3 regions of the Terrabacter sp. AAH1 genome follow, and region 1 is predicted to be linked to each of the others. Evidence: predicted binding sites of a transcription regulator. Region 1 holds the regulator's gene; each other region holds the start of a gene.
What was found. Region 1 encodes HrcA, which represses chaperone genes, less so after heat shock. Its sites were predicted from a motif close to TTNGCACTCGNNNNNNNCGAGTGCNAA; they were not measured.
Positions count from the first base shown of each region.

Region 1 (4,064 bases):
GACGACGAGCTGGTGGCGCCAGTCGACCGGGCACAACTGCACCAACTACGTCGCCTACCGCCTCGTCCAGAACGGCCTGCCGAACGTCAAGCCGTCGACGCTGTCGGGCAACGCCTACAACTGGGGCCCGGCCTTCGCCGACCGCACCAACGACGACCCCGCGGTCGGCTCCGTCGCCTGGTGGAACACCTCGTTCTCGGCCACCGGTCACGTCGCCTACGTCGAGCGCGTGTACTCCGCCGACGAGATCCTCGTCTCCGAGGACAACTGGGGCGGCGAGTTCAGGTGGCGCAAGGTCACTCGCACCGGTGGCAAGTGGCCCAACGGCTTCATCCACCTCAAGGACCAGGGCGTCACCGTCGTCGACCCCGACGTCTACCGGCCTGTCGCGCCCACCCGCGTGCTCGACACCCGGACCGGACTCGGCGCCCCGGCGGCCAAGGTCGCGGCCGGGACGTCGGTCGCGGTCCAGGTGAGCGGCCGGGCGGGCATCCCGGCGGGCGGGGTCGGCACGGCCGTGCTCAACGTCACGGTCACCGGGCCGGCGGCCGCCGGCTACCTCACGTCCTACCCCTCCGGTGCAGCGCGCCCCGGCTCACGCAGCGTGTCTTTCGGCGCCGCGGCCACCGTCAGCGAGCTCGTGCCTGCGCGGCTGGGCACCGACGGCAAGGTGCGCCTCTACGCCTCGGCCACGACGCACCTGCTGGCCGAGGTCGTGGGGTGGTACCCGACGACGGGTCACCTCGTGCCAGTGACCCCGACCCGCGTGCTCGACACGCGCAGCGGTCTGGGCGCCCCCAAGGTGCGCGTCCCGGCCGGGGGGACGGTCGACCTCCCGGTCGCCGGTGCGGGTGTCGTGCCCGCGACCGGCGCGTCCGCGGTGGCCCTCGACGTCTCGGCCGCCGCACCCTCCGCGGCCGGCTGGCTCACGGCATACCCGACGGGGTCGGCCCGGCCGGTGACCGCGCACGTCGGCTACGACGCGACCGCCTCGATGACGGGGATGGTGGTCACGCGGCTCGGGACCGGCGGCAAGGTGACGATCCACTCGACCGCCCAGACCGACCTGCTCGTCGACGTCGTGGGCTGGTTCAGGACCGGCGCGGACCACGTGGCGCTCGCTCCGGCCCGCATCGTCGACACCCGCACCGGCGTGGGTGCACCCGCCGCGAAGGTGGCGGCCGGGTCGACGACGACCGTCGCAGTGCTCGGTCGCGGTGGGGTGCCGACGGTCGGCGTCGGCGCCGTCTCGGTGACCCTCACGGCCGTCGGCCCGACCACCACGACGGCCCTCACCGCCTACCCGACGGGCGCGGCCCGGCCCACGTCACCCAGCCTCACCGTGCCGACGGCGCGGACGAGGACCAACTGGGTCATCGTCCCCGTGGCGGCGGACGGCACCATCACGGTGCACTCGACCGCCCAGACGAACGTCGTCGTCGACGTGCAGGGCTACGTGAAGAAGTAGGGGTCAGACGCCCGGCTCGGTGACGAAGTCGATGAGCTCCTCGACGCTCGCGAGCAGGGTGGGCTCGAGGTCGGCGTAGGTGCGCACGGTGCCGAGGATGCGCTTCCACGCGTTCGCGATGTCGGCCTGGCTCGTGTGCGCCCAGCCGAGCTCGGCGCAGATGCCGTGCTTCCACGACGTGCCGCGCGGGATGACCGGCCACTGCTGCCACCCGAGCCGCTCGGGGCGCACCGACTGCCACACGTCGACGTACGGGTGGCCGAGGATCTTCACGTGCTGCGCGAGGCCGGGCAGCGACCTCGCCTGCTCGACGATGCGGGCCTCCTTCGTGCCGGGCACGAGGTGGTCGACGAGCACCCCGAGGCGCCGGCCGGGGCCGGGCTGGAACTCCGCGATGATGCCCGCCAGGTCGTCGACGCCGTCCATGAGCTCGACGACGACGCCCTCGACGCGCAGGTCGTCGCCCCACACCTTCTCGACCAGCTCTGCGTCGTGGCGGCCCTCGACGTAGATGCGCGACCCGCTCGCCACCTTCGCCCGAGCCCCGGCCACGGCCACCGAGCCGCTCGCGGTGCGCGAGGCGGCCCGGCGCGCCTCGGCCAACGCCGCACCGGCGGCGGCCACGGGCGGTGTCAGGGTGACGGGCGAACCGTCGACGAGGAAGCCGGGACCCAGCGGGAACGCCTTCGTGCGGCCCCGCCGGTCCTCGAGGTGCACGAGGTGCATGCCGCCCGCCTTCTCGACGCGCACGACGGCACCGACCCAGCCCGTCTCGACCTCCTCGACCACGAGGTCGGGCTCGGCAGGGGTCGGCGTCGACCGGCCGCGCCGCGGGGCACGCCAGTCACCGCTCAGCACGTCGGATCCGTAACGGTCGTTGGGGGACACGACAAGCGAGCGTATGCCGCCGGGTCGGCCACCGCCGGGCGCCACGCGGGCGGTCGACGGGTCCCCGGCGGCATACGGTTGGATGAAATCGGAGATCGGCGCGTCTCGTCGTAGACTTGGCACTCGCTGACCGAGAGTGCCAGTCGAGGTGCCGCTGCAGCGTGCCGCGGCCGGCCCCGTGGCACACCGGCCCGCCGACACGTCCGCGCCGGTGGCCGAACCGTGAAGGAGGTACGTGATGAGCGAGGACCGCAGGCTGATGGTGCTGCGCGCCATCGTGCAGGACTACGTGCACACCTCCGAGCCCGTCGGCAGCAAGGCGCTCGTCGAGCGCCACCACCTCGGTGTCAGCGCGGCGACCGTGCGCAACGACATGGCCCTGCTCGAGGAGGAGGGTCTCATCCACGCGCCGCACACGTCGGCCGGGCGGGTTCCGACCGACGCGGGCTACCGCGTCTTCGTCGACCGGCTCAGCGCCGTCAAGCCCCTCTCGTCCGGCGAGCGGCGCGCGATCAGCCAGTTCCTCGAGGGCGCCGTCGACCTCGACGACGTCGTCGACCGCACGGTGCGGCTGCTCGCCAGCCTGACCCGTCAGGTCGCCGTCGTGCAGTACCCGTCGCTGACCCGGTCGACGGTGCGGCACATCGAGCTCGTGCCGATGGGCTCCTCGCACCTCATGATCGTCCTCATCGTCAACACCGGGCGCGTCGAGCAGCGCGTGGTCGACACCGGCCGCGTCCTGTCCGACGCCGACGGCGAGGCACTGGTCTCCTCGCTGCGCACCCGCATCAACGACGTCGCGGCGGGCGTCCCGTTCACCGTGGCGGCCACGCAGCTGCGGCGCCTCGTCGACGAGACCGACGAGGCCGACCGCGCCGCCATGAAGGCGGTCGTCTCGGCCCTCGGTGACGCCCTCGTCGAGGAGCGCGAGGAGCGCGTCGTGCTCGCCGGCCAGGCCAACCTCGCCCGGGCCGGTGCGGACTTCCCGCGCACCATCGGGCCGATCCTCGAGGCGCTCGAGGAGCACGTGACGCTGCTGCGCCTGCTCGGTCAGCTCGGCGACGACCCCGACCTCGTCTCGGTGCGCATCGGCTCCGAGAACCCGGTGACCGGCCTGCAGAGCACCTCTCTCGTGTCGATGGGCTACGGGTCCGGTTCCGAGCGGGTCGCCAGCCTCGGCGTGCTCGGCCCGACCCGCATGGACTACCCCACGACGATGGCGTCGGTCCGTGCCGTCGCCCGCTACGTCTCTGAGATCCTCGACGACAACGCGGGCACCTGACCCGACCGACCCGACCACCAGACCGCACACGCCGGTGCACTGCTGCGCCGTCCCGAAAACACCACGCACCGAAGGAATCCCAGCTTGAACGACTACTACGCCGTCCTCGGTGTCTCGCGCGACGCGAGCCAGGAGGAGATCAAGAAGGCCTACCGTCGACTCGCCCGCAAGCTGCACCCCGACGTCAACCCCGGCCCGGAGGCCGAGGAGGAGTTCAAGCGGGTGTCGCAGGCCTACGACGTGCTGTCGGACCCGCAGAAGCGCCAGTCCTTCGACATGGGCGCCGACCCGTTCGCCAGCGGCGGCGGCGCCGGCTTCGGCGCGGGTGCCGGCTTCTCGTTCAGCGACGTCATGGACGCCTTCTTCGGAGCCGGGGCGGCCGCCGGAACGCGAGGCCCGCGCCAGCGCATGCAGCGCGGGCAGGAC
Region 1 covers NZ_JBTJJV010000006.1:17,003-21,066, reverse strand. The annotation lists gene ACXR8F_RS11355 (CHAP domain-containing protein) at 1-1,468, shown strand, start outside; gene ACXR8F_RS11350 (DUF3097 domain-containing protein) at 1,472-2,356, opposite strand; gene hrcA (heat-inducible transcriptional repressor HrcA) at 2,595-3,638, shown strand; gene dnaJ (molecular chaperone DnaJ) at 3,723-4,064, shown strand, end outside.

Region 2 (4,064 bases), on a different contig from region 1:
GAGGGGCGTCAGTGTTGCCCACGAGGCAGACGCCGAGCCGTCGCTTTCGCGGTGGCCTGCCGCTGACATCATGCGCCCGGCCGGGCCAGCGACGTCCGGCCGGGCCCCGCGCCGCGCCCGCAGCCACGCAGGCCGGCCGGCGACGCCGTCAGCCCCGAGGACCGCATGCCGAAGGGCGGCTCCCCGTGGGGAACCGCCCTTCGGACGTGACTGCGTCGCGTGGGGCAGCTGGGCTCAGAAGCCCATGCCGCCCATGCCACCCATGTCGTCGCCACCCGGCATGGCCGCAGCGGCCTTCTCGGGCTTGTCGGCGATGACGGCCTCGGTCGTGAGGAACAGTGCGGCGATCGACGCGGCGTTCTGCAGCGCCGAGCGGGTCACCTTGACCGGGTCGATGATGCCCGCGGCCAGCAGGTCGCCGTACTCGCCCGTGGCGGCGTTGAGGCCGTGGCCGGCCTCGAGACCGCGCACCTTCTCGGCCACGACTCCACCCTCGAGACCGGCGTTGATCGCGATCTGCTTGAGCGGGGCCTCGGTCGCGACGCGCACGATGTTCGCGCCGGTCGCCTCGTCACCCTCGAGCGAGAGCTCGTCGAGCGCCTTGGCGGCCTGGATGAGAGCGACGCCACCACCGGCGACGATGCCCTCCTCGACGGCAGCCTTCGCGTTGCGGACGGCGTCCTCGATGCGGTGCTTGCGCTCCTTGAGCTCGACCTCGGTGGCCGCGCCCGCCTTGATGACGGCGACGCCGCCGGCGAGCTTGGCGAGGCGCTCCTGGAGCTTCTCACGGTCGTAGTCGGAGTCCGACTTCTCGATCTCGGCCTTGATCTGGGCGATGCGGCCCTCGATCTGCGAGCGGTCCTCGGCGTCCTCGACGATGGTCGTCTCGTCCTTGGTGACGACGACCTTGCGAGCCTTGCCGAGCAGGTCGAGGGTGGCGTTCTCGAGCTTGAGACCGACCTCCTCGGAGATGACCTGGCCACCGGTGAGGATGGCGATGTCGGTGAGCATGGCCTTGCGGCGGTCGCCGAAGCCCGGGGCCTTGACGGCGACGGACTTGAACGTGCCCTTGATCTTGTTGACGACGAGGGTCGCGAGGGCCTCACCCTCGATGTCCTCGGCGATGATCAGCAGCGGCTTGCCGGACTGCATGACCTTCTCGAGCAGCGGGACGAGGTCCTTGATGCTGCCGATCTTGCTGTTGGCGACGAGCACGTAGGCATCGTCGAGGACGGCCTCCATGCGCTCGGTGTCGGTGACGAAGTACGCCGAGATGTAGCCCTTGTCGAAGCGCATACCCTCGGTCATCTCCAGCTCGAGACCCATGGTGTTGGAGTCCTCGACGGTGATGACGCCTTCCTTGCCGACCTTGTCCATCGCCTCGGCGATGAGACCGCCGATCTCCTCGTCGGCCGCCGAGATGCTGGCGGTCGAGGCGATCTGCTCCTTGGTCTCGATCTCCTTGGCCTGCTCGAGCAGACGGGCGGAGACGGCCTCGACGGCCTTCTCGATGCCGCGCTTGAGGGCCATCGGGTTGGCACCCGCGGCAACGTTGCGCAGGCCCTCCTTGACCATGGCCTGGGCGAGGACGGTCGCCGTCGTCGTGCCGTCACCGGCGACGTCGTCGGTCTTCTTGGCAACTTCCTTGACGAGCTCCGCGCCGATCTTCTCGTACGGGTCGTCGAGCTCGATCTCCTTGGCGATCGAGACACCGTCGTTGGTGATCGTGGGGGCGCCCCACTTCTTCTCCAGCACGACGTTCCGGCCCTTCGGGCCGAGGGTCACGCGGACGGCGTCGGCGAGGATGTTCATCCCACGCTCGAGCCCGCGACGCGCCTCTTCGTCAAACGCAATGGTCTTGGCCATTCGGGTGGTTCCTCCCACGCGAATCGAAAGGTGGTGGGCCGCATGACGCCCGCGACGGACGGGACCGGTCTTCCCAGCTCACGTCGCTGCGAACCCGGCCCCTCGGCAGGCGGCCCATATTTCTGTCACTCCCACGGGGAGAGTGCTAACGCCATTATTGGCACTCTCGGGGTGCGAGTGCAAACAAAACGACGCACCCCCGGGAGGCCGGGGCTCACCCGGCAGGCTCGAGCGCCGCGGCGAGCCGGGCGGCATACGCGGCGGACTCCTCCTCGGAGGCGTACTTCGTGCGCGGCCAGAAGAAGCCGCGCAGGCCGTCGCCCCTGGTGCGCGGCACCACGTGCACGTGCAGGTGCGGCACCGACTGGCTCACCACGTTGTTCATCGCGACGAACGAGCCCTGTGCCCCGAGCCCGCCGACGACCGACGCCGCGAGGCGACGCGCGGCGCCGAGGAGTCCGGCGTGCAGGTCGTCGGGCAGGTCGAGCAGCGTGTCGACGTGCACGCGCGGCACCAACAGGACGTGGCCCTTGAAGACGGGCCGCCGGTCGAGGAAGCCGACGAAGTCCGGCTCGTCGAGCACCCGGTCGCTGGGCAGGTCACCGGCGACGATCGAGCAGAAGACGCAGTCCATGGCGACAGGCTGCCACGCAGCGCGGCCCCCGTCGCGCAGGCGTCGACGGGGGCCGCGGTGCGGTGGCGCCGGGTCAGCAGATGATGAGCAGGAAGCAGCCGCCGTCGGACGGCGTCGGGCTGCTCGTGGGGGTGGGCTTGGGCGAGCTCGGCTTCGGCTTCGGGCCGCCCTTGGTCGGCGACGGGCTCGGAGCCGCGGTCGACGACGACGGGGCCGGTGACGTGGGCGCGGGGGCCGGCGGCGGCGCCACCGTGGAGGTGGACGTCGGGTCGGGCGCCGGCGCCCGGGTCGTCGGCACGGTCGACGTGGCATCCGAGGCAGGCTGGACGACTGCGGTCGCGTGAGCCTGGGTCGAGGACGTGCCGGGCGTCGCCGCGGTGCTGGACGTGCCGGGCGCGTCGGCCGTGCCGTCGGACGTGCCCCAGCCGTCCTCCGACGGCGTCTCGGCGAAGTCCGAGCCGGGCACGTCGGGGAAGACGCCGGCGCTCATCGCCTCGTCGCGCCAGCTGTCGCCGGACCAGAGTGCGACGGCTCCGGTGGCGAGCAGGGCGAACGCGGCCAGAGCTGCCGCGATGACGACTCGACGACGACGTCGACCACGCGGTCCGGGCCGGAAGTCGGTGGAGGGCTCGAAGGACATGGCTCACCAACGTAGAGGAACCGGGCCGGGATCGCCTGTCCGGAGCAACCGCCGGGCAGCGGCACTACGGTGGGACCGTGCCCGAGGAGACATGGATCACACCGAGGACTCCGTCGTGACCGTCGGCGGGGGCGCGGCCGCCCCAGGACGCAGGGTGGGCACGTGACGGCCACCCACGGCTTCGTCGAGGTGGCCGACCGGGTCTTCGTCGCGCGCTACCGGCAGTGGGACGTCAACGTCGGCCTCGTGCTCGGCCGCGACGGGGCCGTCGTCATCGACACCCGCGCCAGCGACCTGCAGGGCCGGCAGGTGCTCGACGACGTGCGCCGTCTCGGGCGTGACATCGAGGTGCGCCACGTCGTCAACACGCACGTCCACTTCGACCACACCTTCGGCAACGCGGCGTTCGACGTGGCCACGGTGCACGCCCACGACAACGTCGGGCGCACGCTCGCCGAGTCCGCCGAGCAGGTCAAGGAGGCCCTGCGCGCCGACCCGGCCGGCGCCCCGGAGTACGGCTACACCGAGCGCGACGCCGCCGAGGTGCTGGCCACGCCCGTGCGCGGCCCGGACCGCACGTTCGGCTCCCACGCGACCATCGACCTCGGCGACCGCGTCGTCACCATGGCGTATGCCGGCCGCGGCCACACCGACGGCGACGTGGCCGTCACCGTGCCCGACACCGAGGCGGTGTTCCTCGGCGATCTCGTCGAGGAGAGCGCCCACCCGTCGTTCGGCAGCGACTGCTACCCGCTCGAGTGGGCCGACACCCTCACCTCGCACCTGCTGCAGTCCGACGATGGCGCCGTCGTCCTGCCCGGCCACGGCCGGCCGGTCGACCTCGGCTTCGTGAGCCGGCAGCGCGACGACATCGCCGCTGTGGCAGCCGTGGTCCGCGAGCGCCGCCTGGCCGGCGGGTCGCTC
Region 2 covers NZ_JBTJJV010000001.1:709,106-713,169, forward strand. The annotation lists gene groL (chaperonin GroEL) at 235-1,866, opposite strand; gene ACXR8F_RS03330 (HIT family protein) at 2,081-2,500, opposite strand; gene ACXR8F_RS03335 (hypothetical protein) at 2,574-3,140, opposite strand; gene ACXR8F_RS03340 (MBL fold metallo-hydrolase) at 3,303-4,064, shown strand, end outside.
Region 2: a site for HrcA is predicted at 2,024-2,050, ahead of groL (chaperonin GroEL). Genes of this name have one in related genera too.

Region 3 (4,064 bases), on a different contig from region 1:
TGACGCGGTCGTGGCCCTGGTCGCGCAGCCAGCGGGCCAGTCGCTTCGTCGACAGCGGCATCGCCTCGACCACGCGGAACCGGCGCGCCCACGGCAGGTCGCGCGCCACCGCGCTCGTCACGTAGCCCACGCCGGTGGCCAGCTCGGTCCCCTCGACCGCCGACACGAGGGCCCCGGTGAGGCCGGCGCGGATCACGGCGCGGTCGGGCTCGTAGAGCCACTCGCCCATCTCGTTGACCGAGCCCAGGACGGGGCGGGGCGCGCCGTCGCCCGCGTCGTCCTCGGTGACGACGGACGTCGACGTCTCGGTGCACACCGCGGCGGTGCGCCCGGTCGTCGACACGAGCGGGCCCCACCAGACGGCGCACTCGAGCACCTCGCCGTGCCAGGAGGTCCACTGGGCCTCCGCCCCCCGCGGCACGGACCCGTGGGGGAAGGCGGGGGAGAGCTTCGCGCCGGTCGCGGGCACGGCATCGGCGAAGGCCAGCACCTGCGACCACGACGGCGAGATGGCATCGAGCGAGAAGACTCGCTTGGTGCGGCCCTGCACGTCGGCCACTCCGCGAACGCGGCGGGCGGGGTCGAGCCACACGCCGACGTGGCGGTGGGCGTCACCCGGCGGCAGGCGTACGTCCTCGGCGAGTCCGTGGGTGACCCGGGCCGACGGCCAGTGCCGCAGGTTGACGGCGGCGACGCGGGCCGTGGCGTCGTCCGCGTCCACGGCGTGCACCGTGAGGTCGAGGCCGGCGAAGGCCATCGCGTCGGCGCCGAGCCCGCACCCGAGGTCGTGCACCTCGCGGACCCCCGCGCTGACGTAGCGGTGCGCGTGCCGGGCGGCGATCGCGAGCCGGGTCGCCTGCTCGAGACCGTCGGCGGTGAAGAGCATGCCGGCCGCGAAGTCGCCGAACTTCTCGGTGCCGCGTGACCGCAGCCGCGACTGCGTCATCGCGGCGGCGACGAGGTCGGCCGCGAAGCCCGCCTCGCGGAGGCGGTCCTGCAGGTGGAGCGACCCGGCTTCGTCGTAGGGCGGCAGCGACTGGAGCAGCGCCCAGCCCTCACCCGTCGCGAGGCGATCGACCATGGCGGCGTCCATGCGCACATCCTGCCAGCGAGGACGGTCCGACCCGCTCGGGGCGACGCGCGACGGATTCTGGCACTCGACTTGACCGAGTGCTAACCGAAACCTAGATTTCTTCCTGTTGGCACTCTCCACCCGGAAGTGCCAGCGTCCTCCTCGAGGGAGGTCGACCCCCGCGACGGCGACCAGTCTCGAGAGCCCACAGTCCGCAATCCAGTTTTCGACTGTCCCGAAGGGAAGGTCACCACCGTGTCGGTTTCCATCACGCCGCTCGAAGACCGCATCGTCGTCAAGTCCCTCGAGGCCGAGCAGACCACCGCGTCCGGCCTCGTCATCCCGGACACCGCCAAGGAGAAGCCGCAGGAGGGCGAGGTCCTCGCCGTCGGCCCCGGCCGCTTCAACGACAACGGCACCGAGCGCGTGCCGCTCGACGTCAAGGTCGGCGACAAGGTCATCTTCAGCAAGTACGGCGGCACCGAGGTCAAGTACGGCGGCGAGGAGTACCTCATCCTCTCCGCGCGCGACGTCCTCGCGATCGTCGGCTGACCCGACGCCGTATGCCGTGACGCACCCCGGTGAGCCCCGCTGGGGTCTCCCCGGGGTGCGCCTCGTTCGGCCCCTCGCCTGACCGGGCACGATCGCATCCGCCCGGAATCCCCAAGAACCGCAAAGCAACCCGAGCCAAAGGAACACCATGGCCAAGCAGCTGGAGTTCGACGACTCCGCCCGCAAGTCGCTCGAGCGCGGCGTCAACGCGCTCGCCAACGCCGTCAAGGTGACGCTCGGCCCGAAGGGCCGCAACGTCGTCATCGACAAGAAGTGGGGCGCCCCCACGATCACGAACGACGGCGTGACCATCGCCCGCGAGATCGAGCTCGAGGACCCCTACGAGAACCTCGGCGCCCAGCTCGCCAAGGAGGTCGCGACCAAGACCAACGACGTCGCCGGTGACGGCACGACGACCGCGACCGTGCTCGCCCAGGCCATGGTCAAGGAGGGCCTGCGCAACGTCGCCGCGGGCGCCGCCCCGGCCGCGCTCAAGCGCGGCATGGACAAGGCCGTCACCGCGGTCAACGACCGCCTCCTCGAGAACGCCCGCGAGGTCGACGGCAAGGACGAGATCGCCTCCGTCGCGACCCTCTCCGCCCAGGACGCCACCCTCGGCGGCCTCATCGGCGAGGCGTTCGACAAGGTCGGCAAGGACGGCGTCATCACCGTCGAGGAGTCCTCGACGACCGCCACCGAGCTCGAGTTCACCGAGGGCATGCAGTTCGACAAGGGCTACCTCTCGGCCTACTTCGTCACCGACACGGAGCGCATGGAGACCGTCCTCGAGGACGCCTACGTGCTCATCAACCAGGGCAAGATCTCCGCGGTCGCGGAGATCCTCCCGGTGCTCGAGAAGGTCGTGCAGTCGGGCAAGCCGCTGCTCATCATCGCCGAGGACGTCGACGGCGAGGCCCTCTCGACGCTCGTGGTCAACAAGATCCGCGGCACGTTCAACGTGGCGGCCGTCAAGGCCCCCGGCTTCGGCGACCGCCGCAAGGCCATGCTCCAGGACATCGCGATCCTCACCGGTGGCCAGGTCATCGCCGAGGAGGTCGGCCTCAAGCTCGACCAGGCCGACCTGACCGTGCTCGGCCAGGCCCGCCGCATCGTCCTCACCAAGGACAACACGACGATCATCGACGGCAACGGCGACGAGTCCGAGGTGGCCGGCCGCGTGCACCAGATCAAGGCCGAGATCGAGCGCACCGACTCCGACTGGGACAAGGAGAAGCTCCAGGAGCGTCTCGCCAAGCTCGCCGGCGGCGTCTGCGTCATCAAGGTCGGCGCGCACACCGAGGTCGAGCTCAAGGAGAAGAAGCACCGCATCGAGGACGCGATCTCCGCGACCCGCGCCGCGATCGAGGAGGGCATCGTCGCCGGTGGCGGCACCGCCCTCATCCACGCCGCCTCGGCCATCGACAGCCTCGAGCTCACGGGCGACGAGGCCACCGGTGCCAGCATCGTGCGCAAGGCCGTCGCCGAGCCGCTGCGCTGGATCGCCGAGAACGCGGGCCACCAGGGCTACGTCGTCACCTCCAAGGTGGCTGCGCTGCCGATCGGCCAGGGCCTCAACGCGGCGACCGGCGAGTACGGCGACCTCATCGCCGCCGGCGTCATCGACCCGGTCAAGGTGACCCGCTCCGCGCTGCGCAACGCCGAGTCGATCGCGTCGATGATCCTCACGACGGACACGCTCGTCGTCGACAAGCCCGAGGACGAGCCCGAGGCCGGCGGCCACGGTCACGGCCACGGCCACTGACCGACGTCTGACGCGTACGTCCGGCGTGCACGCCTGACGCACGACGAGGGCCGCTCCCCCGGGGAGCGGCCCTCAGTCGTGTCGGGCTCGTGTCGGGCTCGTGTCGTCGAAAGGCCCGTGTCGTCCAACGGGCCCGTCAGGGCTGCGTCAGGACGCTTCCTGGATGCCGTCGTAGAGCAGCTCGCGCTCGGACTCGGTGAGCCCGCCCCAGACGCCGTACGGCTCGCGGACCTCGAGGGCGTGCGAGCGGCAGGCGGCCACGACGGGGCAGGCGGCGCAGACGGCCTTGGCCTGGGCGTCGCGGTTGCGGCGGCGTGGGCCGCGCTCTCCCTCGGGGTGGAAGAAGACCTCGGGGCTGGTGCCTCGGCAGGCGCCCTCCAGCTGCCAGTCCCAGAGGTCGGCGACTGGTCCGGGCAGGCGGGTGATCTCGGCCATGAACTCGTCTCTCAGGTCGGGCGGGATAGCCGCCAGGTCTAACCGGTCCGCTCGGTGCATGTGGGGGCGCGAACCGCGAAATCGACGCTAACCGGGCACGCGATCACGGATAAAGGTTGGAATCTTAAGGACTTGTTCAAGAATTGCCATTCGGATGGCATGCTCGTCGGAGACGTGCTGGGGGCCTCCCCCAGGGTCGTCGGGGAGCGCAGGTCGGGCTAGCATGGGCGCGCTCCGGGCAGG
Region 3 covers NZ_JBTJJV010000017.1:92,166-96,229, reverse strand. The annotation lists gene ACXR8F_RS19675 (class I SAM-dependent methyltransferase) at 1-1,093, opposite strand, end outside; gene groES (co-chaperone GroES) at 1,328-1,624, shown strand; gene groL (chaperonin GroEL) at 1,773-3,386, shown strand; gene ACXR8F_RS19660 (WhiB family transcriptional regulator) at 3,534-3,821, opposite strand.
Region 3: a site for HrcA is predicted at 1,151-1,177, ahead of groES (co-chaperone GroES). Genes of this name have one in related genera too.